Regions from separate parts of the Pseudoduganella sp. LjRoot289 genome, predicted to be linked through region 2. Evidence: predicted binding sites of a transcription regulator. Region 2 holds the regulator's gene; each other region holds the start of a gene.

What was found. Region 2 encodes sigma-54, which starts transcription at its own class of promoters, with help from an activator protein. Its sites were predicted from a motif close to TGGCANGNAANCTGCTTT; they were not measured.
Positions count from the first base shown of each region.
Region 1: the regulator sigma-54 is predicted to act here: its motif matches at 5,255-5,272, upstream of ACSQ8Y_RS29395 (TorF family putative porin).
Region 3: the regulator sigma-54 is predicted to act here: its motif matches at 2,211-2,228, upstream of ACSQ8Y_RS07910 (ammonium transporter).
Region 4: the regulator sigma-54 is predicted to act here: its motif matches at 2,852-2,869, upstream of ACSQ8Y_RS24385 (PEP-CTERM sorting domain-containing protein).

Region 1 is NZ_CAXUPN020000003.1:575-8,274, forward strand. Features, by position in the region: gene ACSQ8Y_RS29370 (hypothetical protein) at 1-388, opposite strand, end outside; gene ACSQ8Y_RS29375 (YifB family Mg chelatase-like AAA ATPase) at 430-1,947, opposite strand; gene ACSQ8Y_RS29380 (hypothetical protein) at 2,159-3,025, shown strand; gene ACSQ8Y_RS29385 (CHASE2 domain-containing protein) at 3,033-4,850, shown strand; gene ACSQ8Y_RS29390 (accessory factor UbiK family protein) at 4,854-5,096, opposite strand; gene ACSQ8Y_RS29395 (TorF family putative porin) at 5,351-6,103, shown strand; gene ACSQ8Y_RS29400 (P-II family nitrogen regulator) at 6,116-6,454, shown strand; gene ACSQ8Y_RS29405 (ammonium transporter) at 6,467-7,700, shown strand, end outside.
Region 2 is NZ_CAXUPN020000001.1:6,263,975-6,271,674, forward strand. Features, by position in the region: gene lptA (lipopolysaccharide transport periplasmic protein LptA) at 1-291, shown strand, start outside; gene lptB (LPS export ABC transporter ATP-binding protein) at 294-1,055, shown strand; gene ACSQ8Y_RS26990 (RNA polymerase factor sigma-54) at 1,062-2,546, shown strand; gene hpf (ribosome hibernation-promoting factor, HPF/YfiA family) at 2,614-2,970, shown strand; gene ACSQ8Y_RS27000 (enoyl-CoA hydratase/isomerase family protein) at 3,065-4,144, shown strand; gene ACSQ8Y_RS27005 (PAS domain S-box protein) at 4,346-7,438, shown strand; gene ACSQ8Y_RS27010 (response regulator) at 7,636-7,700, shown strand, end outside.
Region 3 is NZ_CAXUPN020000001.1:1,833,089-1,840,788, reverse strand. Features, by position in the region: gene ACSQ8Y_RS07920 (Vps62-related protein) at 1-381, shown strand, start outside; gene ACSQ8Y_RS07915 (GGDEF domain-containing protein) at 433-957, opposite strand; gene ACSQ8Y_RS07910 (ammonium transporter) at 960-2,162, opposite strand; gene ACSQ8Y_RS07905 (zinc-dependent metalloprotease) at 2,425-4,875, opposite strand; gene ACSQ8Y_RS07900 (prolyl oligopeptidase family serine peptidase) at 4,959-7,148, opposite strand; gene ACSQ8Y_RS07895 (putative bifunctional diguanylate cyclase/phosphodiesterase) at 7,241-7,700, opposite strand, start outside.
Region 4 is NZ_CAXUPN020000001.1:5,684,266-5,691,965, reverse strand. Features, by position in the region: gene ACSQ8Y_RS24405 (2-hydroxyacid dehydrogenase) at 1-382, opposite strand, end outside; gene ACSQ8Y_RS24400 (substrate-binding periplasmic protein) at 394-1,140, opposite strand; gene ACSQ8Y_RS24395 (ArsR/SmtB family transcription factor) at 1,214-1,543, shown strand; gene arsH (arsenical resistance protein ArsH) at 1,559-2,266, shown strand; gene ACSQ8Y_RS24385 (PEP-CTERM sorting domain-containing protein) at 2,270-2,818, opposite strand; gene ACSQ8Y_RS24380 (arsinothricin resistance N-acetyltransferase ArsN1 family B) at 2,962-3,447, shown strand; gene ACSQ8Y_RS24375 (nitrogen fixation protein NifQ) at 3,569-4,162, shown strand; gene ACSQ8Y_RS24370 (hypothetical protein) at 4,148-4,270, opposite strand; gene ACSQ8Y_RS24365 (MFS transporter) at 4,267-5,463, opposite strand; gene ACSQ8Y_RS24360 (DUF2917 domain-containing protein) at 5,636-6,034, shown strand; gene ACSQ8Y_RS24355 (LysR substrate-binding domain-containing protein) at 6,204-7,148, opposite strand; gene ACSQ8Y_RS24350 (TonB-dependent receptor plug domain-containing protein) at 7,253-7,700, opposite strand, start outside.

The sequences.
Region 1 (7,700 bases), on a different contig from region 2:
CGATCTCGATGGAATTCTGCTGCTGGCTGACGCCCCCGGACGAGGAGGCCGCGCTGGCTTGTTTTTCCGCCGTCACGGTGCCGCCGATATTGGCCACCATGGTCGTCTTCATGGCCGCGATGGCCGCCTGCGCCTTGGCCGCATCGGCCATTTCGGCCGCGCCCACGGCGAACATGGTGCCGTCGACCTCGGCCGCCGCCATCTGCATTTTCACCGTTTCGCCGCCCAGGCTGACGTTGCGCGTATGCGTAGCCGGCTTGGCCGGGAACAGCACGGCGTAGGGCGCCTCGGCGCTGCGGAAGTCGCGCCAGTCGAACTTGGGACTGCAGGCGCTGAACACGGTGGCGGCCAGCGCGGCGCCCAGGATGGTGGTGATTTTGGTATGCATGATGCGATGGTATCAGGCAGCAAGCTTGCGCGCTATCGCCGCTACAAATCGGGCAGGTCGCGGCGATACTGGATGGCCTCCGCCATGTGCTTGCGGACGATGGACCTGGCGTGGTCGAGGTCGGCCACGGTGCGCGCCACCCGCAGCACGCGGTGGTAGGCGCGGGCCGACCAGTTGAACTTGATCATGCTGTCGCGCAACAGGGCTTTGCTTTCCTTGTCCAGCTTGCAGTAGTGTTCGATTTCGCGCGTGCCCATCAATTGGTTGCTTTTGCCTTGGCGCTGTTGCTGGATGGCGGCGGCTTGCTGCACCCGCAGCGCGATGGCAGGGGAGGTTTCACCGTCGGGCGCGGCTTCCAGTTCGTCGGCCGTTAACGATGCGACCGAGATCAGCAGATCCAGCCGGTCCAGCAGCGGACCCGAAATCCGGCTCTGGTAGCGGGCGATGGTGTCTTGCGGGCAGCGGCATTTTCCGCTGGGATGGCCGTTGTAGCCGCAGGGGCAGCCGTTCATTGCGGCGATCAGCTGGAAACGCGCAGGGAAGTCCGCCCGCTGCGCCGCGCGCGAGATCGTGACCCGGCCCGATTCCATCGGCTCGCGCAGTACTTCCAGCACGCGGCGGTCGAATTCGGGCAGTTCGTCGAGGAAGAGCACGCCCCGGTGCGCCATCGAGATTTCACCGGGGTGCGGCACGCTGCCGCCGCCAACCAAGGCCACGCCTGACGAGGTGTGATGCGGCGCGCGGAACGGCCTGAGCTTCCAGTGACTCGCATTGAAGGGGCCGCTCAGCGATTGCACCGCTGCCGCCTCCAGCGCTTCTTCGTCCGTCATGGCCGGCAGCAGGCCGGGAAAGCGCAACGCCAGCATGCTTTTGCCGGTACCGGGCGGACCGACCAGCAGGACGCTGTGGCTGCCCGCCGCTGCCACCTCCAGCGCGCGTTTGACCACGGCCTGTCCCTTCACGTCCGAGAAATCGGGATAGTCCGGCGCGAGGCCCGGCGGCGCCGCGTGGTGGCGCTGCAGTTTGCTGGCATCGTCCCTGGCGGCGAAGTGTGCGCACACTTGCGTCAGCGACGTTGCGGGGTAGATGATGGCGTCCCGCACCAGCGCCGCCTCGTCGGCATTGGCCAGCGGCAGGATGAAGGCGCGCCGCGCGCTGCGGGCCGCGCGGTGCATGGCGTAGGTCATCGCCAGCGCGCCCCGTATCGGGCGCAGCTCGCCGGACAGCGACAGCTCGCCGGCGAATTCGTAGTCGCGCAGCGGCAAGGTGGGGATCTGGCCGGACGCGGCCAGGATGCCTAGCGCGATCGGCAAGTCGAAGCGGCCCGATTCCTTGGGCAGGTCGGCCGGCGCCAGGTTGACGGTGATGCGCTGCGCCGGCATTTCGTAGCCGCCGTTCTGAATCGCCGCGCGCACCCGGTCGCGCGCCTCCTTCACTTCGGTTTCAGGCAGGCCGACGATGGTGAAGGCGGGCAGGCCGTTGGCCAGGTGGACTTCCACGCTGACCTCCGGCGCATCCATCCCGGCCAGGGCGCGGCTTCTCAGTACGGCGAGGCTCATGCGAAATCCTCCTGCGAACTGTGCTCTTGGAATGCGAATTCTCCATCTTAACGCGCGGCCAAGCCGGCGTTTTGAGGCTGCGCAAGGCAATCGATGTTGTAAATGCGTCAAGGCCGGAAAGTTGATTGCACCCGGCTGCCGACCAGCATAGACTTGCTCTCAGGATGTAAGCGAATTCCTACGTTGGGCTTCTTCTCTGAGGGGTGGAATCATGTGGAACTTGTTGCGCTCGGGCCGCGCCGTGCTGGCCGCCTGCCTGATGTTGCTGGGTGGTGCCGGTCCGGCACTGGCCGCCGGACCGGACGACGTGGTCGGCATGGTGCTGGATGTGCAGGGGGCGGGCGAACTGCTGCGGGCGGGCCGGGCCAGCAAACTGCAGCTGCTCAGCTACGTGAAACCCGGCGCCCAGCTCAAGCTGGAAGCTGGCAGCAAGGCCTCCGTTTCGCACTACGGCGCCAAGCTGATCTATCAACTGGTGGGGCCGTCGCTGGCTGAAGTCGGCGGCGACTCGGTCAAGGTGCTCAGCGGCGCGCCCGCCACCACCAAGTCGCTGGCGGAAAAGGTGGTTGCGGCGGCCGTGCACCCCAATATGGGCGCGGCGGCCTTCAAAATGCGCGCGCTGGGGCAGGAAATCGCCATGCAGTCGCCCACCAACCGCAGCGTGCAACTGGGCGTACGTCCGCGCTTCCAGTGGAATGCGCCCGAGCCCGCCAGTTTCCAGCTGACACTGATTGAAGCGCCGGAGCGCGTGGTGGCCCGCGCCACTGTCGAGGGCTCGATCTGGGAACTGCCGGCCGCTACCCGGCTGGAGGCTGGCAAGGAATACCGCTGGACGGTGAGCTACACGCCGTCCGACGGCCAGTTGCGCAGCGCCGCCGCCGAATTCACCGTGGCCAGCCAGGCCGATGCGGAGGCCATCCAGGCGCTGAAGCCTGGCGCCAACGCGGCGGTGGACGAATGGGTATTGTACGCGGCCATCCTGCGCGACCGCCAGATGCTGGACGAGGCGCGCCAGGTGTGGCGCGAGATCGCCAGCCAGCGCCCGGATTTGACCACGGCCCATACGATGGCGCGCTAGCCCGGCTGTGGCCCTCCCCAAGTCCGCCAAGCTGGTCGCGGCCAGTGTCGCGGCCGCCGCGCTCGCACTGTGCGGCCTCCTTGCCCTGCTGGCGGCGCCGGCGCTGGACTTGCGCCTGCTGGACGCGCAGTTCGGTTGGAACCGCGCCTGGTTCCCGCAGCCGGTGCAAAACGACGTGGTGCTGGTGGGCATAGACGAGGCCTTCCTCGATACCGTCGAGGAGCCGCTGACCTTGAGCCACCGCTACCTGGCGGCCTTCCTGGACGCCAGCAGCGCCGCGGGCGCGCGCGTGATCGCGCTCGACCTGGTGCTGCCCGAAAAGCGCTTCGACACGCTGATCTCCGCGCATGAACCCGATTTCGATTTCCACCGCACGCTGCTGGCCGGCCTGATGCGCACCCTGCCGCGCAGCAAGCTGGTGCTGGCCAAGGTGTGGGACACCGAGCGCAGCCATTACCGCGACATCCAGCTAGACTATGCCGCCGTGCTCAACGGGCAGGAGGGCGGGGTGCAGGCGCTGGCCTCGGCACTCTTTTGCAGCGACGACGACACCCGCATCCGGCGCTACCCGGACAGCCGCTGGGATTGCCTGCCCGACCGCAGCCCCTACACCATGGCCAGCGAAATCGCGGCGGCCATGGGCGTGCGCAAGGAGTGGAGTGGACTCATCAATTATCAGATCGGCCAGCCCTACCGCTATCTGCCGCTGCAGGAGGTGCTGAGGCTGGCGCAGGACGGCAGCCCCGATGGCGGCCAAGCCAGGCTGCGCGCGCTGTTCGAAGGCAAGGCCGTGCTGCTGGGCACGGTGCAGGACGATACCGACCTGGTCAACCTGCCCGTCGCGCTGGCCGAGTGGCGACCGGGGCGCCGCCTGCCCGGCGTGCTGGCCCACGCGCAAGCCGTGCGCAGCATGCTGAACCAGGGTTTCATCCAGCCGCTGGGTGCGGCCTGGTCCTGGCTGATGGCCTTTGCCGGCGCCCTGTTCTGGTTCCATCCCGGCGTGCCGCGCAAGCTGCTGCTGGCGCTGCTGCTGACGGCGGCGCTGCTGGCGGCCAGCAATGTGCTGCTGCGGCAGGGCGTGTGGATCGCCCCCAGCGCCATGCTGGTCAGTGCCTGGCTGTCCGCGCTGTCGCGCTCGGCCTGGCAGGCGTGGCGCCACTTCAGCGAACGGCAGCGCTTGCGCCGTACTTTCTCGGGCTATGTCAGCCCGCAGGTGATGCAGCAAATCGTCGATGGCGGCGTGGACGCGCGCAAGCAGGGCGCGAAGGTGGAAGTGTGCGTCTTGTTCTCGGACATACGCAACTTCACCAGCATGAGCGAGCGCTTGCCGGCCGAGCAGGTGGTGGCGCTGTTGAACCGTTATTTTGGCCGCATCACCGCGATGGTGCATAAGCACGGCGGCACCGTGGATAAGTTCATCGGCGACGGCATGATGGCATTTTTTGGTGCACCCAACGAATTGCCGAGCCCGGAACAGGCCGCGCTGGGGGCGGCGCGCGACATGCTGTCCGAGCTGGCGCAGCTGAACGCGGAATTGCGCGCCGAGGGCAAGGCCGAACTCGCCATGGGTATAGGGCTGCACAGCGGGCCGGCCGTGATCGGTTATATCGGGTCGAGCGACCGCCACGAGTACACGGCCATCGGCGATACGGTGAATGTCGCGTCGCGCCTGGAGGGGCTATGCAAGCAGCTGGGCTATCCCATCATCTGCTCGGGCGCCGTGGCAGGCAAAGTGGACGACGCTTCCATGCTCGCGCCGCTGGGCGAGCATGGCTTGAAAGGGCATAGCGCGGTGCCGGTGTTCGGCTGGAACCCAGCCTTGTAGTGTTTACTTCGCCGAAATCTGCGCTTCCAGTTCCGCCAAGCGCGTTTCCAGCGCTTCCAGCTTGGCGCGCGTCTTGGCCAGCACCTGCGCCTGCACGTCGAACTCCTCGCGCGTGACCAGGTCCAGCTTGGCAAAGCCCTGCGTCATCATCGATTTCACGTTTTTTTCGATGTCCTTGGCGGGAGAATTTTCGATCGCCTGGTTGATCTTGCCCTGCAAGTCGTTGAAGAAGCTGTTCATGTCCATCGCCATTCCTTGGTTACTGTTGGCTTTGCACCGTTACGGTGCGGTTCGCGCGAATTAAGCATTAATATGGTGCACCGCTGTCACGCGGCGCTGCCGGCTAGCCCGCCGTCGTCTAGGGAAAGGCCGTGAACTATCCGGCAAACTTGCAAGTTGGACGCTGGCACGCATTCTGCTAATGATGTATTGAACGCTTAGGCTATGCCTGGATTTTAAACCGCAACCGCTCCAAAAGTTAAAACTAAAAGGAAATCGCCATGAAATACATGACCAAGCGCCTGACTCTTGCAGCAGCAATCACCTTCGCGATGGCTAGCCTGGGAGCCAGCCTGGCCCATGCGGAAGACGCGCCAGCGGCGAAACCGGATAACGAAGTATCGTTCAATGCGGCATTGACCACCGACTACCGCTATCGCGGCTATTCGCAGACCCGTCTGAAGCCGGCCGTGCAGGGCGGCGCCGACTACACGCACAATCCGAGCGGCTTCTATGCTGGCACCTGGCTGTCCACGATCAAATGGGTCAAAGACGCAGGCGGCGATGCCAGCGTCGAATGGGACATCTACGGCGGCAAGCGCGGCGACATCGGCGGCGGCTTCAGCTACGACGTCGGCGGCCTGTACTACTTCTACCCGTCGAACGACCTGCACCCGAGCGCCAACACCTTCGAACTGTACGGCGCGGTCGGCTACGGTCCTTTCAGCCTGAAGTACTCGCACTCGACCACCAATCTGTTCGGCTTCACCGACAGCAAGAACAGCGGCTACGTGGACGCTGCGATGAACCAGGAAATCCAGGACGGCTACATCCTGAACCTGCACCTGGGCCACCAGAAAGTGAACCACAACAGCGTGGCCAGCTACTACGACTGGAAAATCGGCGTCACCAAGGACTTCGGCGTGGCCACCGTGTCGCTGGCCGCCATCAAGGCCAATACCGACGCCTACTATTCGCGCGGCAAAAACCTGGCCAAGACGGGCGCCGTCCTGACCGTTACCAAAACCTTCTAATCGAGGCTACTCATGAAACTCATCACAGCCATTATCAAGCCCTTCAAGCTGGACGAGGTCCGCGAGGCCTTGTCGGCGATTAATGTGCAAGGCATCACCGTGACCGAGGTGAAGGGCTTCGGCCGCCAGAAGGGCCACACCGAGCTGTACCGTGGCGCCGAATACGTGGTCGACTTCCTGCCCAAGACCAAGATCGAAGCAGCGGTGGACGATGCGGTGGTCGAGCAGGCCATCGAGGCGATCGAAGGCGCGGCCCGCACCGGCAAGATCGGCGACGGCAAGATTTTCGTCTACAACCTGGAACAGGTAGTCCGCATCCGTACCGGCGAAACCGGCAACGACGCTCTCTAAGGGGATAATCCAATGAACAAAACTATAACAAAACTGCTGGCTGGGGCTGCCGTCCTGTTTGCCTTCAGCGCCGCCCTGCCGGGCCACGCGCAAGACGCCAAGCCGGCCGAACCGGCCGCCGTTGCCGCGGCCGCTGCTCCGGCACCGGCGGCAGCGGCTCCTGCCGCCGCTTCCGCTCCTGCCGCCGCGCCAGCCGCCGCCGCGCCGGCTGAAGCGCCGGCAGCGCCAGCGCCGGTTGCCAACAAGGGCGACACCGCCTGGATGATGGTCGCCACCTTGCTGGTGATCCTGATGACGATACCCGGCCTGGCTCTGTTCTACGGCGGCCTGGTACGCTCGAAAAACATGCTGTCTGTGCTGCTGCAGGTGTTCATGATCTTCGCGGTCATCATCGTGCTGTGGTGCACCTACGGCTATTCGCTGGCGTTCACCGAAGGCAGCGCCTTCTACGGCAAGTTCGACCGCCTGTTCCTGAACGGTATCTGGGACCCGGCCAAGGGCGCTTTCGCGGTCGCCGCCACTTTCAGCAAGGGCGTGGTGATTCCTGAATTCGTCTTTGTCGCCTTCCAGGGCACCTTCGCCGCCATCACTTGCGGCCTGATCGTCGGCGCTTTCGCCGAGCGCGCCAAGTTCACCGCCGTGCTGGCCTTCATGGTGCTGTGGTTCACCTTCTCCTATCTGCCTATCGCCCACATGGTCTGGTTCTGGACCGGCCCGGACGCGATCAAAGACGCCGCCACCGCCGCCACTGAAGGCGCGAAAGCCGGCTTCATCTTCCAAAAAGGCGCGCTGGACTTCGCCGGCGGCACCGTGGTGCACATCAACGCCGCCGTGGCCGGCCTGGTTGGCGCCATCATGATCGGCAAACGCGTCGGCTACGGCCGCGAATCCATGGCGCCGCACTCGCTGACCATGACCATGGTCGGCGCTTCGCTGCTGTGGGTGGGCTGGTTCGGCTTCAACGCCGGTTCGGCCCTGGAAGCGGGCGACATCGCCGCGCTGGCCTTCATCAACACCCTGTTGGCAACCGCCGCCGCCACCGTGTCGTGGGTCTTCGGCGAATGGATGGCCAAGGGCAAGCCTTCGATGCTGGGCGGCGCGTCCGGCGCGGTGGCCGGCCTGGTGGCCATCACCCCGGCGGCCGGCTTTGTCGGCCCGATGGGCGCACTGCTGATCGGCCTGCTGGCCGGCATCGTCTGCCTGTGGGGCGTGAACGGCCTGAAACGCCTGATCGGCGCCGACGACT
Region 2 (7,700 bases):
GAAGCCGAACGCATCGAGTACGACGGCAAGGCCGAACTGGTCAAGCTGTTCTCGCGCGCCAAGGTGCGCCGCCTGGAAGGCAACAAGCCGAGCGACGAGGTCGAGGGCGAGTTCATTTCCTACGACAGCCGGCGCGAATTCTTCAGCGTGCGCAACAGCGCCGACGGCGGCAGCAAGCCGGGCGCCGGCCGCGGCACCATGGTGATCCAGCCGTCGAACAAGCCTGCCAAGCCGTCCGCGCCGGCAACTGCGCCCGCACCGGCGCCGGTGCAGCCTGCGGCGGGGAAATGACGATGGCGGAACACACTCCAAGCTGCAACAGCACCCTGGTCGTGCGCGGCCTGCAGAAGACCTACGGCAAGCGCCAGGTGGTGCACGACGTCTCGCTGCAGGTCGAGTGCGGCGAGGTGGTCGGCCTGCTCGGCCCCAACGGCGCCGGCAAGACCACCTCCTTCTACATGATCGTCGGCCTGGTGCCGTCCGACGCGGGCAGCATCGACATCGCCGGCGTGGACGTGTCGAGCATGCCGATCCACCAGCGCGCCACGCTGGGCCTGTCCTACCTGCCGCAGGAAGCGTCCGTGTTCCGCAAGCTGACGGTGGAGGAGAACATCCGCGCCGTGCTGGAGATCCAGAAGGTGGACGGCAAGCGGCTGAGCAAGGCGCAGATCGACGAGCGCCTGGACCGCCTGCTGGCCGACCTGCAGATCGAGAAGCTGCGCGAGAACGCGGCGCTGTCGCTGTCCGGCGGCGAGCGCCGCCGCGTCGAGATCGCGCGCGCGCTGGCCACCAATCCGCGCTTCGTGCTGCTCGACGAACCCTTCGCCGGCGTCGACCCGATCGCCGTGATCGAGATCCAGCGCATCGTGCGCTTCCTCAAGGAGCGCGGCATCGGCGTGCTGATCACCGACCACAACGTGCGCGAAACGCTGGGCATCTGCGACCGCGCCTATATCATCAACCAGGGTAGCGTGCTCGCGTCCGGCCGGCCGGACGACATCATCGCCGACGAATCGGTGCGGCGCGTCTACCTCGGCGAACACTTCCGCATGTAAGCACCCATGAAACAGTCTCTGCAACTCCGCACCTCGCAGCATCTGGCGCTCACGCCGCAGCTGCAGCAATCGATCCGCTTGCTGCAGTTGTCCACGCTGGAGCTGCACCAGGAACTGGAGCAGCTGCTGGGCGACAATCCCCTGCTGGAACGGCTGGACGATCCGCTCGACCGCTCGCTGCGCCTGCTTGGCGACGGCGCCATCAACCAGACCCAGTCCAGCGGCGCCGAAGCGTCGCCGGCCGACGTCGGCGCGCCGGCGCAGGACAGCGCGCCCGCGCAGGAAGCCGAAGCGTTCGAGAGCGGCGACGGCGACAGCGCCAGCAACGCCGAGGCCGACAGCGACTGGAGCGACGCCGGCCGCAGCAAGGCGCCCGACGACGAGGACTCGCGCCCGCAGCTCGAGGCCAGCCACTGCACCTTGCGCGAGCACCTGATGGAACAGATGCGCGTGACGGTGCAGCAGCCGCGCGACCGCGTGCTGATGGAGCTGATCATCGACGCGCTGGACGAGAACGGCTACCTGGAAGAGAGCCTGGAGGACATCCACGCCCGCCTGCCGGAAGAGGCCGATGTCGAGCTCGACGAGCTGCAGACGGCGCTGACCCTGCTGCAATCGTTCGACCCGATCGGCGTCGGCGCGCGCAGCGCGTCCGAGTGCCTGTCGCTGCAGATCCGGCGCATGCCGGGCGTGCCCCTGGTGACGCGCCGCATGGCCGTCACCATCGTCGAAAAGCACCTGGCCTGGTTCGCGCAGCGCGAATTCAACAAGCTCAAAAAAGCCCTCGACTGCGACGACGAGGACTTGCGCGAAGCGCAAACGGTGATACGGCTGTGCAATCCGCACCCGGGCGCGGAGTTCGCCTCCGACGTGTCCGACTACGTGGTGCCGGACGTGATCGTGAAGAAGGCGCGCAATGGCTGGCAGGTCTCCTTGAACAACGACGTGATGCCGCGCCTGCGCGTAAACGCGCTGTATGCCAACATGCTCAAGCAGGGCAAGGGCGAGTCCGCCATGGGCGCGCAGCTGCAGGAAGCGAAGTGGCTGATCAAGAATATGCGCCAGCGTTTCGACACCATCCTGCGCGTCGCGCAGGCGATAGTAGAAAGACAAAAGAACTTTTTCAGCCATGGCGCGGTTGCCATGAGACCCCTTGTGTTGCGTGAAATTGCTGATACACTGGGACTACACGAGAGCACTATTTCTCGGGTAACAACTCAGAAATACATGCTGACTCCGCATGGCATGTTTGAGTTGAAATATTTCTTTGGCAGCCACGTCGCCACCGAAGCAGGAGGAGAAGCATCCTCGACGGCGATACGGGCGCTGATAGTGCAATTGACAGGAGCTGAAGACCCGAAAAATCCATTATCCGACAGTAAGATTGCGGACATGCTGGGGGAACAAGGCATGGTAATTGCGCGACGGACTGTTGCCAAGTATCGCGAAGCTCTGAAAATCCCACCGGTTAGTCTGCGTAAAGCTTTGTAGTTTTACTTGGGTTCCCCTACGCGCCAACAAGACGACAGCGTATGAGCCCTCTTCTTTAGGAGTGTGTATGAATCTCACCATCAGTGGACATCATCTCGAAGTGACGCCAGCCATCCGTGAATACGTGCAGAGCAAGCTGGAGAGGATCAAACGCCATTTCGATCAAGTTATTGATATTGCTGTCATCCTGACCGTAGATAACCTCACCGAGAAAGACAAAAGGCAAAAGGCCGAAATCAATCTGCGCATGTCCGGCAAGACCGTGTACGTGGAAAGCCTGTCGCAAGACCTGTATGCTGCCATCGATACGCTGATCGACAAACTGGACCGCCAAGTCATGAAATACAAATCGAAAGTGCAGGAGCACGGCCACGACGCCATCAAACACCTCCCCGACACTTACGAACCCGCCGCCACCCTGTAGGGTCCCCGGCACTCCAACAAAGGGCGCATCTGGCGCCCTTTTTTGCGGCCATCGATCTAGAATACGGTATTGTTGATTTAGCTGATTTAAACCCATGAGCGGACACGTCCTCACGCAAGTTTCCAACGGCACCGGCTTCATCACGCTCGACCGCCCGAAGGCCCTGAACTCCCTGTCGCTGGACATGGTGCGCGCCCTGACCTCCGCCTTGCTGGCCTGGCGCGACGACAGCGCCGTGGCCGCCGTGGTGATACGCAGCAGCAGCGAGAAGGCCTTGTGCGCGGGCGGCGACATCCGCTTCTTCCACGACGTGGGCCGCGCCACGCCGCAGGGCGGCAGCGCGCTGCTGGAGGATTTCTTCACCGAGGAATACGCGCTCAACCACCTGATCCACTATTACCCTAAACCGTATATCGCGTTAATGGACGGCGTGGTGATGGGCGGCGGCATGGGCATCGCGCAGGGCGGACCGGACTGCGGCGTGCGCGTCGTCAGCGGGCGGACGAAGATGGCGATGCCCGAGGTGAACATCGGCCTGTTCCCCGACGTCGGCGGCAGCCATTTCCTGTCGCACGCGCCGGGCCGCCTGGGCCGCTACCTGGGCCTGACCGGGCTGACCGTGGGCGCGCCGGACGCGCTGTACGTGGGACTGGCCGATCATTACGTGCCGGAAGCCGAATGGCAGGCGCTGGGCGACTTGCTGGAAGTCGTGCCGGGCGCGGAATTGCGCGAGGCCGTGCAGGCCTACGCTGCGGGCTTTGACGCCGGCGCCGGCGTGCTGGAAGGCGAGCGTGCCGCCATCGAGCGCCACTTCGCAGCCGACAGCGTGGCGGCCATCATGGCCTCGCTGGCCGGGGACGAGGGCGCGTTCGCGCAGAAGGCGCTGGCAGCGATGCGGACCCGGTCGCCGCTGATGATGTGCGTGACCTTGGAACTGTTGAACCGCGGCGCCTCGCTCGGCGTGGCGGACTGCCTGCGCATGGAGCGCAACGTGGTGCGTCGCAATTTCGAGCACGGCGAAGTGCTCGAAGGCGTGCGCGCGCTGGTGGTCGACAAGGACAACGCGCCGCAGTGGTCGCCGGCGACGCTGGAGGAGGTGACGCCGGCGCTGGTGGCCGGCTTCTTCGCGCCGCCGTGGCCGGCGCACGCGCACCCGCTGCGCCACCTGGCCTAGCCGCCGCCCGGCGCCGGCCCGCGCTTATCCCTACCCCCGAATCAACCTTTCCCTATGTTGGCGCGGCCGCGCCTTTGCTATCGTCTGCATGGGCCGGCCGATGGCGCGCCGCGCCATCGACAGCCGCGGCCGAAGGGGATGGTTTGGTGAGCAGGATAGACAAACGCGCAGTGCGGCCGGGCCGCACGATGGAAGGCTGACATGCACCGCACCCTGGCGCGCCAGTTGCGCCGTTTTTGCGGGATCGACAGCCCCGAGGCTTGGCGCGCCTTGCTGGACGCGCTGCCGGCGGCGGGCGCGCTGCCCGGCATGCCGCCGCCGGTGGCGGCCCTGCTGGGCGGCCTGGAACAACTGGTCGAACAGATCGACCGCAATTTCGTGCGCTACGAGCACGACGTCGCGCTGCGCGCGCACGTGCTGGAACTGCGCTCGGGCGAGCTGACCCAGGCCAATGCCCGCCTGCGGGACGAACTCGGCAGCCGCAACCGGACCTTGCATTCGGTGCGGCTGGCCATGGCTGAACTGCTGCGCCATGAGGACGGCGCCCGCGCGCTGCCCCCCGAGGAGGATCTGGAGGGGCTGTCGGCCCTGCTGCCCGATCTGGTGCGGCGCCAGCAGGCCGGCCGGATCGAATTGATCAACCAGCGTTTCGCGCTGGACCAGCATGCCATCGTCAGCATCGTCGACACCAGCCGCCGCATCATCTACGTCAACGAGAAGTTTTGCCTGGTCACCGGCTACGCGCGCGAGGAACTGCTGGGCTGCGGCTATGCGGTGCTCGATTCCGGCCAGCATGACGCCAGCTATTTCGAGCAGGTGTGGAAGACGGTGGAAAGCGGGCAGGCCTGGCACGGGGAGGTGCACAACCGGGCCAAGGGCGGCCGCCCGTACAGCGTGTACGCCACCATGGTGCCTTTCCTGGACGGCGACGGCCGCCCCTATCAATACGTGTCGATCGAGACCGACATCACCGAAAACAAATTCCTGTCCGAGATCGTCGCCACCAGCGAAAGGCAGTACCGCACGCTGGTCAACAGCCTGCGCGAGGCGGTGTTCCGGACCGACGCGCGCGGCTGCATGACCTTCGTCAATCCGGCCTGGACCGACATCACCGGCTACACGGTGGACGAGACGCTGGGCCATGCTTGCGTCGAGTTCATCCACCCCGACGACCTGGCGCCGGCGCGCCTGCAGTTGGCCCAGCTGCTGGGCGGCCGGGCGGTGCCGCTGAAGCGCGAGCTGCGCTGCCGCACGCGCGACGGCGGCTTATGCTGGCTCGGGGTCCACGTGCGCGCCGAACTGGGCGAGGACGGCCAGCCGAACGGCTTGAGCGGCACGCTGCACGATGTCTCGGAGCGGCGCCGGGCGGCCGAGCAAATCCAGGAAAACCTCAGTTTCGTCGACGCCTTGTTCGATTCCATCCCGCTGCCGGTCAGCCTGAAGGATGCCGACGGCCGCTACCTGCGCGTCAACCAGGCTTATCTCACCTTCTTCTCCACCACCGAGGAGCGCTTGCGCGGCAAATCCCTGGCGCAGGTTGTGCCGAGCGGCAACTCCACCATCCATGCCGAGCGCGACCGCGAAGTGCTGGCCAGCGGCGTGCCGCAAATCTACCAGGACACCTTCCGCATGGGCGACGGGCGCCCGGTCGACCTGCTGGTCAGCAAGGCCTTGCTGCGCGGCGCCGACGGCCGCGCGCGCGGGGTGATCGGGGTGGTGGTCGACGTCACGACGCAGGCCGAAGCGGTGCGCGCGCTGCGCCAGGCCAAGGAAGCGGCCGATGCCGCCAGCCGCGCGAAAAGCGACTTCCTGGCCAATATGAGCCATGAGATCCGCACCCCGCTCAACAGCGTCATCGGCATGACCCTGCTGGCCTTGAAGGCTGCGCCGTCGGCCCGCCTGCAGGACTACCTGGGCAAGATCCGGCTGTCGGGCGAGCATTTGCTGGGTTTGATCGACGACATCCTCGATTTCTCCAAGATCGAGGCCGGCATGCTGACGCTGGAGTATGCCCCGTTCGACCCGGCGCAGCTGCTGGCCAAGGTCCTGGCCCAGGTGGCCGGGCGGGCGTCCGCCAAGGGCTTGCGGCTCGACAGCGCGGTGGCGCCTGAACTGAGCGGCTGGCTGCGCGGCGACGGCTTGCGCCTGAGCCAAGTGCTGATCAATCTGGTCGGCAATGCCGTCAAGTTTACCGACGCCGGCGCCGTCGGCGTGGCGGTGACGGTGCGCGCTCAGGACCCGGCCCGCTGCAGCCTGCTGTTCGAGGTGCGCGACAGCGGCATCGGCATCAGCGCCGAGCAATTGGGCCGTTTGTTCCAGTCCTTCCACCAGGCCGACAGTTCGACCACCCGCAAATACGGCGGCACCGGCCTGGGACTGGCGATCTGCAAGCGCCTGGTGGAACAGATGGGCGGGGAGCTGGGCGTCGACAGCATCGAGGGCCAGGGCAGCCGCTTCTGGTTCGCACTGACCTTGGAGCGGGCAGCGCGTCCGGCGCAATTGGCCGCGCCGCCGGCGGCGCAGCCGCAGACCTTGCACGGCATGCGCGTGCTGGTGGTCGACGACCACGAATTCAACCAGCAGGTGGCGCGCGAATTCCTGGAGCTGGCCGGTGTCGAGGTGGCGCTGGCCGGCAATGGCATGGAGGCGCTGGCCCAGCTGGCCCTGGAGCGTTACGACTGCGTGCTGATGGATGTGCAGATGCCGGTGATGGACGGGATAGCGGCGACGCGCCGGATGCGCGCCGACCCGGCCTTGGCCGGCGTGCGCGTGATCGCCATGACAGCCAACGTCAGCGCCGAAGACAGGGCGCGCTGCCAGGCGGCGGGGATGGACGAGTTCATCAGCAAGCCGGTGGCGCCGGAAAAACTGTACGCCACCCTGGCCGGCCGTGCCGCGTCCGGCGCCGCGCCGGCGGAGGCGGAAGAGGAGACGGAAGCGGAAGTAGATTCGGAAGCGGAAGCGGAAGCGGACATCAGCCTGGCTGAACTGGCCCGGCATTTCGACGGCAAGCCGGCGCGCATGCGCCAGTTCGCCCTGCGTTATCTGGAGACGGCGGGCGCGGGCATCGCGCAGCTCGAGGCGGCGCTGGCCGGTGGCGACCTCGCCACGGCGGCGGCGTTGGGGCACCGCTACAAGTCGAGCGCGCGGGCGGTGGGCGCGCTGCGGATGGCGCGGCAGTGGCAGGCCCTGGAACAGCCGGGCGGCTTGGCGGCGGCGGCCATGCTGGCGGCCGACCTGGGGGCGGCATTGGAGCGCTTCGAGCGCTGGGTGGCAGCCGAACTGGCCGCCTGACAGGCCGGGTGAGGGTTTCCTTACCCCCGCCGCGTCCCATTCCTACGCCAAAACCGACCTTTCCCTATGGATGGATATTTTGCCAATAGGCATGATATAGGCAGGGTTTTTCTTGGCACGCCGGATATGAAGGTTACTGAAAAGATATGGCTGGAGACATCACCCACGCTGTGTTGCAGCGTTGCGGACATGTATTGGTGATCGATGACGACGTCTTCATGCTCGACATGCTGGGCATCATGCTCGAGGACATGGGCATCGC
Region 3 (7,700 bases), 4.4 Mb from region 2:
GAGCAAAGTCAAACCTTCTCCATTACCACCGGCATCAAAGTGTCGTATGAAAGCGGGGTTGAAGCCGGCGGATTTTCCTCCAAGGTCGGCGTGGAAATCAGCCTGGAATTGGGGTATTCGACAACAACCGGAATTTCGGTACTGAGGTCAGCTCAAGACGATGCTGAATTGCTTATCCCGGCCGGCAAAGCTGCAGCCGTCTGGCTGGAGAAGCACAGCTTGCGGGTCTACCGCGCCAACAACGAACCAGTCGGTCAAGCACTTGAATTTAAGGCGAGCAACACCGCCTATCGATCCGCGCAATTCCCTCCGCCGGCCAGCGTAGAGGAAACGTCGGTGAGGCACCGCGCAATCAGTTCTAAACTCAGCGCCAAGCTCTAACAGGCCATATCGCTAAAAACACCTGCCCTCTTGCCGAAGGCAGGCCCCAATCTACGGAGCGACGTGCAGCGCCGCCACATGCGCCTCACCTGACACGCCGCCATCGGGGTGCTCCGCCGGCGTCGCTGATACAACCCGGTTTCTGCCTGTCTGCTTGGCGGAGTACAGTGCCATGTCCGCCGCCCGCAGCAGCGCCTCGGCGCTGTCGCCGTGGTCGGGCGACGAGACAACCCCCAGCGAGGCCGATACCACCAGCGCCTCTCCCTCGCTGCTGATGCAGATCGCCCCCACCGCCACGCGTACCGCCTCGGCCCGCACCACCGCCGCGCCCAGGTCGCATTCGGGCAGGATGAGCACCAGTTCCTCGCCGCCGAAGCGGCACGCGACGTCGCAGTTGCGCACACTCTGGCGCAAGACCTGGCCGACTTTCCGCAACAGCAGGTCGCCCGCGTCGTGGCCGTAGGTGTCGTTGACGCGCTTGCATGGATGCCGGCGCGCAGCGCGCCTGCCGTGGCAGGAATAGCCCCAACGGCGGCATAGTAGGGTTGCAAGTACTCTTCCTTGGCGACTGAGCAAACCTACCAGTTCGACTCGCGCTCCGGCGTCGAACTGATGCGGTGCACCGACAGGTCGGCGCCCTGGAATTCCTGCTCAGGATCGAGGCGCAGGCCGATGGCGGCTTTCAGGGCGCCGTAGATGATGTAGCCTGAACCGGCCGCGATCGCGACGCCGAGCGCGGTGCCCAGCAGTTGCGATACGAAGGATACGCCGCCGATGCCGCCCAGGCCTTTCAGGCCGAAGATGCCGGCCGCGATGCCGCCCCAGGCGCCGCACAGGCCATGCAGCGGCCACACGCCGAGCACGTCGTCGATCTTCCATTTGTTTTGCGCCAGCGTGAACATCCACACGAAGATGGCGCCGGCGATGCCGCCGGTGGCGAGCGCGCCCAAGGGGTGCATCAGGTCCGAGCCGGCGCACACGGCGACCAGGCCGGCCAACGGCCCGTTGTAGGCGAAGCCGGGGTCGTTCTTGCCCATCAGGACGGCCACCAGCGTGCCGCCCACCATGGCCATCAGCGAGTTCACCGCCACGAGGCCGTTCATCTTGTCCAGTGCCTGCGCGCTCATGACGTTGAAGCCGAACCAGCCCACCGTCAGGATCCAGGCGCCCAGTGCGAGGAAGGGAATGGACGATGGCGGATGGGCGGCGATTGCGCCGTTCTTCATGTAGCGGCCGCGACGCGCACCGAGCAGCAGCACGGCCGGCAGCGCGACCCAGCCGCCCATGGCATGCACCACGACCGAACCGGCGAAGTCGTGGAACTCGGCGCCGAAAGCGTGCAGCAGCCACTGCTGAAAGCCGAAGCGCTGGTTCCAGACCATGCCCTCAAACAGCGGATAGACGAAACCGACCAGCAGCGCGGTGGCGATCAACTGCGGATGGAAGCGCGCACGCTCGGCGATGCCGCCGGAGATGATGGCGGGGATGGCGGCTGCGAACGTCAGCAGGAAGAAGAACTTCACCAGCTCGTAGCCGTTCTTGGCTGCCAGCACGTCGGCGCTGGAGAAGAAGTCGACGCCGTAGGCGATGCTGTAGCCGATGAAGAAATAGGCGATGGTGGAAACCGCGAAATCGACCAGGATCTTCACCAGCGCATTGACCTGGTTTTTCTTGCGTACCGTGCCCAGTTCCAAAAAGGCGAACCCCGCGTGCATCGCCAAAATCATGATGGCGCCGAGCAGGATGAATAGCGCGTCTGCACCAGAATTGTTACCAGCCATACCAACCACTCCCCAAAAGAATGCAAAATTTAATAAAGAGTATTCTCTTAAGCAAAATTCGTACCAATTTGGTGCAAAGTGATAAGGTATTGATTTGATTGAATTTGGATAGTCCAGCGCCTTGCACCATTGCAGTGAATGCTGCATGTGCACTCACTGCAATGGTGCGTTTTTCCTGAATTGGATTTCCCGGGTGCACGGCGTTGCGCCGAAGCGGGATGGCAGGCCGATGGGCTGGATCGGCGCCGTGGCACGCGGCTGGCTAGATGGGAGCGCCGGGCGGTATCGCAGGCGAAGCGCGAAGTTTTACACTGCGTGGATCGGCCAGGTAGGCACGGATAAGGTCGGCCGCTTGCTTGCGGCTGGCGGCAATCGTGCCCTGCCCCGGATTCTTGCCCAGCCAGCCGCCGAATTCGCCCACCAGCTGGCGCGTTTCGGCTTGCACGCCGGGATGCAGCTTGCCGCCGTCGAGCAGATTCAGGGCGGCGTCCAGCAGCACCCAGTTGGCGGCCAGTTGCACCGCTTCGCCGCCCGTCACGGAAGCTGGCACGGCGTCGCGTTTCCAGGTGCGCTGCAGCAGCATGCCGACTACTTCGGACACGCCGGGCTGCTGCGGGTCGCGCGCGTGCTGCCAGGATAGGCGGTTCAGGCGCGCCGGGTCGAGCAGGAAGCCGGCGCTGTGCGCTGCGCCCGCTTCCACCGCCGAGAAGGCGTCGAACACGCTGTCCATCCGGCTCTGGAAGTATTCGCGGTTGCGCTCATAACCTTGGGCCGGGGGCGTGAGCACGTCCAGCACACTGGCTGGCAGCGCGAGGTATTCGGCGCGCAACGTGTCTGCGAGACGGGTCAGCGCCTGGCGCTGGGTGATGGCGGGGACGGTGCGCACGCCGCTTTGCGCGAGGCCGGCCTTGACGTCGCCGCTGGTGCCGTATTCGAAATCGCCGCCGCCGATCAGGCGTGCCAGCGCTTCTCCCTGGTAGCGCTGCAGCAGGTAGACGGGCACCAGCCGCGCTTCGAGTTCGCCCAGCTGGCGCTCGTTGGGCAAGGCGTCGAGCGAGAAGTTGTCGAGCGCACGCCGGCGCACGGCGGTCAGGCTGTCCCAGGTCTTGATGGAGTTGGGGCCGAAGTCCCACAGCAAGCCTTGCGGGTGGACGGAACCGGGCGAGCGCGCGTCCGTGTCGCCCGCGTATTCAAGCCCGGCGGCGCGCGCTTCGCGGCGCAGCGTGGCCAGCGCGGCTTGCTCATCGCCGGGAAACTGGCCATAGACATGTTTGACGATGTAATCATCCCAGGGGCCGACGCCGACGCCATAGGCATCCTGCAGGTCGATCTCGCCCTGGCCATCGATCTTGAGGACCGGATGCGGGTAATCCATGACGGAGCCGTTGCCGTGCCGGCTGGCGGCGAAGTTGTGGGCGAAGCCGAGCGTGTGCCCGACTTCGTGCGCGGATAGCTGGCGCAGGCGCGCCAGGGCCATCGCTTCGGCGAGTTTCGCCTTGCCGGCGCCGGCATTCTTGCCGTAGGGCGCGAGCAGGCTTTCAGCAATCAGGATGTCTTGCCGCACGCGCTGGGAGCCGAGGTTGACGGCGCCACGGATGATTTCCCCGGTGCGCGGGTCGGCCAGCGCATTGCCATAAGACCAGCCACGCGTGGCGCGGTGCGTCCAGGTGATGACGTTGTAGCGCACGTCCATGGCGTCGGCGCCTTCGGGCAGCAGTTCGACGCGGTAGGCGTCCTTGAAACCGGCCTTTTCGAAGGCGGTCGACCACCAGCGCGCGCCGTCGAGCAAAGCCGAACGCACTGGTTCGGGCGCGCCGCGGTCGACGTAGTAGACCAGCGGCTTCTTCACCGCGCCAGGCGTGCCGGCGGCGGCAGCGGCCGGGTCGGATTTTTCCAGGCGGTGGCGCACCTGCCAGCGCACATCCAGGCTTTGGGCAAGCGGCGTGGCGAAATCATAGTAAGCGACGTCGAAGCCGCCGGACGCTGGATGGTAGGCGCGCGGCTGGTAGCCGGCATCGGGCAGGCGCACCATGCTGATGTGCTGGCGCATGGACAAACTGGCCGGATCGGCAGCGACCTGCTTGACGAAGTCGGCCTGGCCGGGGCCCTGGAAGGTCAGCAGGGATTCAAGTTCGATGTTGTCGGGGAAGCTCTTGGCCAGTGCAGGCAGCACGGCGCTGCGTTTGGCGTCCACGCTGTAGGCGCCCTGCTTGGCGCCGGCCAGGCGCTCGGCCACGCCGTGCTGGTCGGCCAGCAGGAAGCCGGAGAAGTCGACCAGGTGCTTGCCGCCGTCGCTGGCGATGATGTCGCCGGCCCACAGCACCGCGCCGGCGAAGGATTCGGCCACGGCAGCGCGCTCGTCGGCGTCACGCGAATTGGCGACGAAGCGGGTGTTGTCCTGGATCAGGAACAAGCGGTTGCCGTGTTTCTGGAAGCGCACCATTTTCACGTCGCCGGGCTGGCCACGGTCCAGGCCAACGTCGTTCGAGCCGAGCGCGTATGGCAGGGAGCTCATGAGCAGGAAGGGCTGGTCCAGGCTTGCCACGGTGAGCAGCACCCTGCCCTTGTCGGCGTCGCGCCAGAGGTCGATGAAGCCGGGCTGCTGCTGCAGGCCCTTGGTGTGGTCGGCCAGGGATTTCGGCGCGTCGGCCGACGTCGCGGGCACGGCGTTCAGCAGCAGGAGGGAGAGCAGCAGCGAGGCGGGCTTGGTCATTGGGAGCGGAAGTTGGTTGGCAAAACGCGCCCCGGAGGGCGCGCTCCGTCATTCCCGCGAACGCGGGAATGACACGGTTTGGCTTACTGGGTGCCGCCGGCTACCGGTACCGATGGCGCGGCGGCAGTGGCAGGCAAAGTCATGTTCAGCGCGCGGCTCAGGAAGCCCCAGCGGTCGGCCACTTCTTCGATCTGCTTCGCGGTCGGCTTGCCGGCGCCGTGGCCAGCCTTGGTGTCGATGCGGATCAGGATAGGATGCCCGCCCGCCTGCGCGGCTTGCGCGGCGGCGGCAAACTTGAAACTGTGCGCAGGCACCACGCGGTCGTCATGGTCGGCGGTGGTGACCATGGTGGCCGGGTAGCAGCTGCCCGGCTTCAGATTGTGCAGCGGCGAGTACTTGAGCAGCGCCTTGAACTCTTCCGGATCGTCCGACGAACCGTAGTCCGAGGTCCACGCCCAGCCGATGGTGAATTTCTGGAAGCGCAGCATGTCCATCACGCCCACGGCGGGAATGGCGGCCGAGAACAGGTCCGGACGCTGCGTCATCGCCGCGCCGACCAGCAGGCCGCCGTTGCTGCCGCCGCCGATGGAGAGCTTGGACGGCGACGTGACCTTGTTCGCCACCAGCCATTCGGCCGCGCCGATGAAGTCGTCGAACACGTTCTGCTTTTGCAGCTTGGTGCCGGCCTTGTGCCACGCTTCGCCGTATTCGCCGCCGCCGCGCAGGTTGGCCAGCACGTAGACGCCGCCCATTTCCAGCCATGCCAGGTTGGGCACGGAGAAACCCGGCGTCATCGACGCATTGAAGCCGCCGTAGCCGTACAGATAGGTCGGGTTGCTGCCGTCAAGCTTGAGGCCCTTCTTCGCGACAATGAACATCGGCACCCTGGTGCCGTCGCGGCTGGTGAAAAACTGTTGACGCGTCTCGTAGGCGCTCGGGTCGAAATCGACCTTGGGCTGGCGGTATACGCTGCTCTTGCCGGACTTCATGTCGTAGCGGTAGATGGTGGCCGGCGTAGTGAAGCTGGTGTAGGAATAGAAGGTCTCGGTGTCGCTGGCCTTGCCGTTGAAACCGCCCGCCGAACCGATGCCCGGCAGCGCCAGTTCGCGCACGGCCTGGCCCTTCAGGTCGACAATGCGCACGGCGCTGTGCGCGTCGCTCAGGTAGTTCAGCACCAGCTGCCGGTTGATGATATTGGCCGAGGTCAGCGTCTCGCCGCTCTCGGGCACCACTTCCTTCCACTGCTCGGGCGCCGGTTTGCGGATGTCGATGGCAATGATGCGCGACTTCGGCGCGTTCTTGTCGGTGACAAAGTAGAACAGCGGACCGTCGTTGGCGATGAAGTTGTAGGACGCGTCGAACTGCTCCAGCAGGCCCACCACTTTGCCGTCCTTGCTGGCCAGGTCCTTGTAGAACACGCGGTTCTTGCGTTCGGTACCGTGGCTGGCGTTGACGATCAGATATCGACCGTCGTCGGTGACTTCGGCGCCGAAGCCCCATTCCTTCTGGTCGGGACGGTCGTACACCAGCACGTCGGCGCTTTGCGGCGTACCGATCTTGTGGAAGTACAGCTTCTGGAAGTAGTTCACGCCGGCCAGCTTGGCCGCTTCGGTGGGTTCGTCGTAGCGGCTGTAGTAGAAACCGGAGCCGTCGCGGTTCCAGGCGGTATTGGAAAACTTCACCCACTTGATGTGGTCATCGGTGTCCTTGCCGCTGTCGATGGCGCGCACCCTGACTTCATTCCAGTCCGAGCCGGAGGCGGCGGTGCTGTAGGCCAGGTATTTGCCGTCCGGGCTGACGGCGGCGCCAGCCAGCGCCACGGTGCCGTCGGAGGACAGCGTGTTCGGGTCCAGCAGCACGCGCGGCGTGCCGCCCAGGGACTTGAGGGTGTACAGCACCGACTGGTTCTGCAGGCCGTCGTTGCGGCTGTAGAAATAGCGCCCGCCTTCGTTGTAGGGCACGCTGTAGCGCTCGAAGTTCCACAGCTTGGTCAGGCGCGCCTTGATCGCTTCGCGGGCCGGGATCTGGCCCAGGTAGCTTTGCGTCAGCTTGTTCTGCGCATCCACCCACTCCTTGGTCTCAGCGCTGTTGGCGTCTTCCAGCCAGCGGTAAGGATCGGACACGGTGGTGCCATGGTAGTTGTCCTGCTGGTCCACTTTTTTGCTGAGCGGATAGCTGACCGTCGCGCCATTACCCGGGCAGGTTTGCGCCAGCGCGCTGCCGCCCAAGGCGGCGGCCAGCGCGAAAATCAGGGAAGCACGTCGTAATTGCATAAGGATTCCGTCTTGTCCAGGTCAAAGTGAACAGCGATCATAGCGTGGAATTTGACAAATATGAAACGTTCCCACGTACAGTGCAACGGATTTTATTCGGCCAAAGTCAAGCCGGCTGCGGGATTCGTGCTGGCGTCGGCGCCGGCGAGCCCGAGCGGCGGCTGCCATTTTTCGAGCCAGCCGGCCAGTTGGCTTGCCGGCATCGGACGGCTCATGAAGTAGCCCTGGCCCTGGTCGCAGCCCATGCGCGCCAGCAGGCGCCACACGGCTTCGCTTTCGATGCCTTCGGCCACCACGCGCAGCCCCATGTTGTGGCCGAGGTCGATGGTCGAGCGCACGATCTTGCTGTCGCCGATATCGTTTTCCATGTTGAGCACGAAGGACTTGTCGATCTTCAGCTCGTCCACCGGCAAGCGTTTCAGGTAGGCCAGCGAGGAATAACCGGTGCCGAAGTCGTCGATCGACAGCTCCAGGCCCATGGCGTGCAGCCGCTCCAGCGTCTGCTGGGCGCGCACCGGGTCGTCCATGATGGCGCTTTCGGTGATTTCCAGG
Region 4 (7,700 bases), 580 kb from region 2:
CGTAGCGGTCCATGGCCGGCAGGCGGCGCGCGGCCGACATCAGCAGCAGCACTGCCAGGTCGGCCACGTCGTCGGTCAGTACGCCCGGGGTGTTGGTCACCGGGATGCCGCGCGCACGCAGCGCGGCGAAATCGACCTGGTCGTGGCCGACGCTGTTCAGGCTGACGATTTCCAGCTTCGGCAGACGGCCGGCCATGGCCGCGCTGAAGCCCATCATGCCGGTGGTCAGCACTGCGCGCACTTTGGCGGCCACGCTGTCGATGTACGCATCCTGCTCGGCTTTTGGTATGGACCACAGGTGGTGGCACTGGAAGTGCGCGTCGAGCTGCTGCATGACGGAGGGGGAGGGGCTTTGCGCGAAGACGAGGAGGTCGGGTTTCATGGTGTCCTGGGTTAATCCAGCCCGTATTGGGCCAGGATGCGGCGGCTGCTGCCGTCGGCTTGCATGGCGGCCATGGCGCGCTGGAACAGTTCGGCGTCATCCTCGCCGAAGTCGAGCGAGCCGGCCAGCCAGGCGGTGGTGCTGCGCACCGGTTCGCTGACATCGAAATCCTGCTGCTCGCCCCGCATGCGCAGCGAGGCGCGCACGATATTGCGTTCGCCGAAGGAGGCGTCGGCGATGCCGGCGAGCAGGAAGCGGTGCACCTCGTCGATGGAGGCCGACTCGACCACGTTCCGGTAGCCCAGTTCATGCAGCATGGCGGCCTGGCCGGCGCCGCGCAGGATGGCGATGCGGCTGGCCTTCAGCTGTTCCGGATGGCGCATGTCGAAGCGCCCCTTGCGCGGCGCGAGGAAAATGTAGTGCTCGTCGAACAGCGGTGCCAGCCAGCGGAACTGCGCTTCCCGGGCAGGCAGGCGCGTCAGCGGGAAAATCGCCGTCGCCGGCATGCTGGTGGCCAGGAAGATAGCGCGCCGCCAGGGTACGAATTCCGTCTTCGGCGACAGCTGCACGCGCTTGCACAGCTCGTTGACCAGCTCCATCAGTGCGCCCGGCTTGCCGGTCCCGCCTTTTTCCCGCACATCCAGCACGAAGGGCGGCAAATGGGCCGTCACGATGCGCATGCGCGCGGCGACCCCGGCTTGCGAGTAGGGGGCAATGCCGAGCGCGGCGGCGAAAGCGAGAAGTTGGCGTCTGTTCATGCCGCCTAGTGTAAGCAATTTTGGCCGGCTTGTAGTAAAGTTCGATAATCGTTGAAGTATTGAATGGAATAATATGGAAACCAAAGACGTATTGGCCGCCCTGGCGGCGCTGGCGCAGGAATCCCGGCTGGCGGCGTTCCGGCTGCTGGTGCAGGTCGGGCCGGACGGCATGGCGGCCAGCAAGATCGCCGAACACCTCGACATCGCGCCCTCCTCGCTGTCCTTCCACCTGAAGGAGCTGTCGCACGCCGGGCTGATCGCGGCGCGGCAGGACGGGCGCTACCTGATCTACAGCGCCAACTTTTCCACCATGAACGGCCTGCTGGCCTTCCTCGCCGACAACTGCTGCGGCGGCGTCCCGTGCGTACCCAGCCCGCCCCCGCCCTTGCCGATTTGCTGCTAGGAGACTCCCTTGTCCATTCCCGACCTGCCCAACATCAAGCCCGAGCTGCTCGATATCCCCACCGTTGCCAAGCTGGCGCCGGTGGGCAGCCTGGCCCATCCGCCGCGCATCCTGCTGCTGTACGGTTCGCTGCGCGAGCGTTCCTTCAGCCGTTTCCTGGTGTACGAGGCGGCCCGCATCCTCGAGCATTTCGGCGCCGAGGTGAAAATCTTCGATCCGATGGAGTTGCCGATGGCGGGCAGCGTGCCGGAAACCCATCCCAAGGTGGTCGAGCTGCGCGAACTGAGCTTGTGGTCCGAGGGGCAAGTCTGGTGCAGCCCGGAGCGCCATGGCGCCGTGACGGCCGTGATGAAGAACCAGATCGACTGGATACCGCTGGAACAGGGCGCGCTGCGGCCGAGCCAGGGACGCACCCTGGCGGTGATGCAGGTATGCGGCGGTTCGCAGTCGTTCAACGTGGTCAACACCTTGCGCCTGCTGGGGCGCTGGATGCGCATGTTCACCATCCCCAACCAGTCTTCGGTGCCGATGGCCTACAAGGAGTTCGACGACGCGGGCCGCATGCGCCCCTCCGCTTACTACGAGCGGGTGGTGGACGTGATGGAGGAGTTGTTCAAGATGACGCTGCTGCTGCGCGGCCGCACGGACTACCTGACCGACCGCTACAGCGAGCGCAACGAGCGGGCGGTCAAGGCCATCGACCGCCAGCTCGGGAAGATCTGACGCTTATTGATTCGCTTGCTTCTTGCGGCGCGCGGCCATCAGGCCCAGCAGGCCGATGCCGGCCAGCGCCAGGCTGCCCGGTTCCGGTACGCGGCTGATGTTGGCGGCGGTGAACGGGGTGTCGCTGCTCGCGGCGAAGCCCTGGAAGATGGACATATAGGCGCCGCCGCTGTTGATCCAGATGTCCTGGCTGGTGAAGCCGTGGGTGGCGTCGATGTTCCAGCCGGTCGGATTGTAGGCGTTGAAGCTCATCGAGATGGTGAAGTTGTTGGTCGTCACCACGTTGTTGAACGTGTTGTGGCCGTCCTGGAAGGACCAGGTGACCAGCGGATTGATGCCGCTCGAGCTGGTCGTGAAGGAGCCGGTGCCGTTGGCGGCCAGCAGGCTGGAGTCGAACGATACCAGGCCGGTGATGCGGTCGGTGGCCGTGAAGGCACCGCTGTAGTCGGTGAAGGCCGGGCCGTTGAAGGCGTAGCTCAGGGTGCTGGCGTGCGCGGCGGCGCAGGTCACGAAGGCGGCGGTTGCCAGTGCGATTTTGTTGCCCAGTTTCATGTATGTCTCTTGGTAAATAAAAGTTTCCTAATGTAAGCAACTTTTGTTCCATGGTAGAAATATCAAACACTTAGCATGAATTGGTATATTTTTCAGTATTAAACATCTCTCAACTGTAAAGTTTTCCGACAGGCTATGTAACCATGATCAGACCCGCCACTGCCGACGACGCCGGCGCCATTGCCGCCATCTACAACCACTACATCGCCACCACCACCATCTCCTTCGAAGAGCAGCCGGTCGCCGCCGCCGACATGGCAGGCCGCATCGCCGGCGTCACGGCCACGCTGCCGTGGCTGGTGTTCGAGCAGGACGGCGCCGTTCTGGGCTATGCCTACGCCACGCCGTGGCGGGTGCGCAGCGCCTACCGTTTTTCCGTGGAAAGCAGCGTCTACGTGTCGCATGGCCACCCGCGCATGGGCATAGGCTCGCGCCTGTACCGCGCCCTGCTCGACGAACTGCGCGCGCGCGGCCTGCACATGGTGATAGGCGGTATCGCCCAGCCCAACGAGGCCAGCGTCGCGCTGCACGAGGCGATGGGCTTCGAGAAGGTCGCCCACTTCAAGCAGGTCGGCATGAAGTTCGGCCGCTGGGTCGATGTCGCTTATTGGGAACTGTGTCTGGCTTAGGGCGAACAGTATGTTGCTTTGATAGTTGATATGGCTCTGCCGCTATGGGCAATACAGCTGTAGAATTAATAATCATATCAAAACAATAATGCCAAAGCGCATACCTGAGGAGACACAAACGATGCACGCTTTTCCCCTATGGCCGGCGGCCGAACTGGCGCCCTTGCGCTCCGGTTACGAACTGCTGGTTAAAGCCGTGACGGGCGCCTTGCAGCATGCCCGCCAAGGCGCGTTGCCGCCTTTCGCCCGCACCCTGGGCCTGCCGCAACCCGAGCTGCTGGCGCTGCTTTCCACTTGCCACCCGCGCGGCGACGCGCAGGCGCCGATCCCGGAATCGAAGTACGCCGCCATCGTCGGCACAGTGCCGCGCCTGTTCAGCGACGTGGCGGCGATGCTGGCCGAGCGCCGCACGCCCGAAGCCGATCCGCGCCACGCCGATTGGCTGGCGCGCGCCATTGCGGCCGCCGCGCTCGGCACGCGCTTCCTGTGGCAGGACCTGGGCCTGGCCGGGCGGCATGAGCTGACCGCGCTGATCCGCCTGTATTTCCAGCCCCTGTACCAGCGCAACACCACCGACGTGAAGTGGAAACGCTTTCTGTTCCTGGAGCTGGGTGCGCTGCAAGGCAATCCGCGCCTGAAGCCGCCGGGCTGCAGCGGCTGCGGGCAGTTCAAGGTCTGCTATCCGCCGGCCATGGAGGCGTCAGCACAGCGCTAGCAGGCTGGCCAGGCCCAGCACCTGCTCCGGCCGCAGCATGGCCAGCCAGGCCCAGCCGCAAATGGCGGCCAGCACGCCCCACAGCACGAGGTTGGCGAGCGGCCTCATGCTGGCTGCAGCCCGGCCACTGCGCGGTCGTCGATCGGCCAGTGCAGGGCGGCCGCCGCCAGGCCGAGGGCGACCGAGGCGCCCCACACCAGGCCGTAGGAATGGGTGGCGTCGAACACCGCGCCGCCCAGCCACACGCCGAGGAAGCCGCCCAGCTGGTGGCCGACGAACACCAGCCCGAACAGCGTGGAGATGTACTGCACGCCGAACAGCTGCGACACCAGGCCGCTGGTCAGCGGCACAGTGCCCAGCCAGGTCAGCCCCATCGCGAAAGAAAACAGGTAGATGCTGGCCGTGCTGATTGGCATGGCGATGAACAGCAGCATGGCCGCCGAACGCACGCAGTACAGATAGGCCAGCAGGCGCTTGCGCCGGTAGACGCCGCCCAGCTTGCCGCACAAATAGGTGCCGGCCACGTTGGCCAGCGCCACGATGGCCAACGCCATCACGCCGGTGTTGGCGGAAAAGCCCCGGTCCAGCAGAAAGGCCGGGAAGTGGCCGGCGATGAAGGCCAGCTGGAAACCGCAGGCGAAGAAGCCCAGGTTCAGCAGCCAGAAACCCCTGTGCGACAAGGCCTCGCGGATGGCCTGCCGCATCGACTGGCCGGCGCGCGGGGCGCTGGCGGCGGCGCTGTCGTCCATGGTCACTGCCAGCGGCGTGGCCAGCGCCAGCGCGGCGGCAATGACGGCCAGCGCCGCCATCCAGCCCAGGCTGCCGATCAATCCTTGCGCCGCGGGCACCATGGCGAACTGGCCGACGCCGCCGACCGCGCCCGCCAGGCCCAGCGCCCAGCTGCGCCGTTGCGGCGACACGATGCGGCTGAGCGCGCCATACACGGTGCCGAAGGCGGTGCCGGACAGCGCCATGCCGATCAGCAAGCCCCCGGTCAGCGCCAGCTCCACGCTGGTGGCCGCATGGGCCATCAGGTAGAGGCCGGCCGCGTACAGCAGGCAGGCGCCGGCCAGCACGCGGCGCGAGCCGTAGCGGTCGGCGATCATGCCGGTGAAAGGCTGGGCGACGCCCCAGACCAGGTTTTGCAGCGCGATGGCCAGCGCGAACTCTTCGCGGCCCCAGCCGCGCGCCGACGTCATCGGCAGCATGAACAGGCCCTGCACGTGGCGCATGCCCAGCGCCAGCCCCATGATGATGCCGCCGCACAGCACCGCCGCTAAAGGTGTTTTCAGGAATTTCATCGCCTTCTCCTTGTCCGATACAGCAAGGATAGCCAGCAGGCCGGCGCGCGCGCGAACGGTAAATCGGCATGCGACGCATGCGCTGTGCGCATGGATGGCATGCCGCGATAGCGTTTGTCGCGGATGCGCCGCCGGGCCACAATGCAGGCACCATGAAGCGAAGGAGAATGCCATGCAAATCACTTTACAGCCCCGGGAAGGCGCCACGCTGGCGCCGGGCGACGCGCTGCGGATACGCTGCCTGGCGGGCGTGCTGTGGATCACCAACCAGCGCGACAGCAGGGACCGCCTGCTGGCGGCCGGCGACAGCGCGGAGCTGTCCGCGTCGCAGTGCCAGTACCTGTCCAGCGTGGGGCGCAACGAGCCGGTGTCGTTTGAAGTGAGCGGTGCCGGCGCCAGCGTCCGCGTGCGGGCCGGCGGGATCCGGGCCGGCAAGAAGGCGGGCATCATTCCGCCTGGCCTGCGCGGCTGGCTTGTCCGGGCTGGCCTGGCGTCCGTCCCGGACCGGGGCCTTGCCGCGGGGTGGCGCCGTTCCTCCGGCTTTACCGCCTGGCTGCGCCGGCTTTCATGACGTTAGCTCCTGCCAGGTCAGCTTCCGGGTGCCTCGAATTGCCACCAATTTGTCGTTCGGCATCGGCGGACCGCCGCGCTGGCATGGAACTCATGCTACGCCTCCGAGCTTGCGAGGCATGGGGGCGGGAACGATATTTCGCGCTACCCTTCCGTTACGTCAGCTCCTGTCAGGCCGGCTCCAGCGTGGTCAGCGCCTGTGCAGTCAGCGCCGCCTGCGCCAGCAGCCAGTCGCGGAATATTGCCACTTCCGCGCGCGCCGCGCCGGGGGCCTGCATCAGCCAGTAGCCGTTGTCCTCCACCTGCAGGCGCTGGTCCATGCGCGCCACCAGGCGGCCGTCCTTCAGCATAGGCTGCAGCAGTGCCAGGCGCCCGAGCGCCACGCCGTGGCCCTCGACGGCGGCCTGGATCACCTGGTCATACTGGTTGAAGTGCAGATAGCCCTTCGGCTTGCGCTGCTCCAGGCCCTGCGCCTTCAGCCAGTAGTCCCAGTGCAGCCAGGGCCGGCCACGGTCGTCGAAATCGAGCAGCACATGCTCCAGCAGCGGGTCCGCCAGCGGGCCGGGCGGGCCGAAAGCGCCGGCCGCCACCGCCGGGCTGGCAACCGGCGCCACCGCTTCGTCGAACAGCCGCAAGCCGCCTTCGGTCGCCGGCGTGGCGGGGCTGTAGCGGATGGCCAGGTCGATGCCGTCGCGCTCCAGGTCCATCACCCGGTTGCTGGTCGCCAGGCGCACGTCGATGTGCGGATGCGCGGCCTGGAACGCGCCCAGTTTGGGCAACAGCCATAGCGACGCCACGCCTATGCTGGCCGACACCGTCACAGGGCGCAGCCGCCCGTCCTGCCGCAGCGACTCCGCCAGGTCCAGCAACCGCTCCATCCAGGGCGACGCCAGCTGGAACAGTTGCTCGCCTGCCTCCGTCAGCACGATGCTGCGGTTGCTGCGTATGAACAGGGGCACGCCCAGCCGCTCCTCCAGCGCCTGGATCTGGCGGCTGACGGCCGATTGCGTCAAGCACAAATCGTCCGCCGCGGCTGTGATGCTCATGCGCCGCGCCGCCGCGACGAAGCCGCGCAGCGCGTCCAGCGGCGGCAGGGAAACAAGGCGGTTCTGCATGGGGGCTCCTGATGGTCTATCCATGATTCTACCGCATGGATGGGGCGGCCGTCGCCGTGCCTGAATCTGGCGGGATCTGGCGGTATTCGGAGGCTTCCCGTCCGCTAGAGCGGCCGCTCGTACTGCAGGCGGACGCCCGTGGTGCCGGGTGTGACGGTGCCGCGCGCCGTGCCGCCGAGGGCGTCGGCGTAGTACTGGGTGCTGCTGCGGTCCTGGTGCAGCGCGTTGGCGACGGACAGGCGCAACTGGCTTTTCCTGCCGGTTTGCCACAGCGCGTACATGTCCAGCGTGCGCGTGGCGCTGCTGTCGCTGCTCAGCGTGGCGGTGAGGCGCGCCGGGCCGGCGCGCAGGTAGCTGAAATTGAAGCCGGTGCTCCACGCGGCCGAGGCGCGGTAGTCCAGGCCGAGGTTGGCGGTCAGCGGCGTTTGCTCGGCGAGACGGTTGTGCGGACCCGGCACGCTGTCCAGGCGCGACCAGTTGCGGCTCGCGTTGGCGCGCAGGTCGATGGCCGGTGCGGCCGCGTACAGCGCGGCCAGCGGCAGTTTGGCGTCG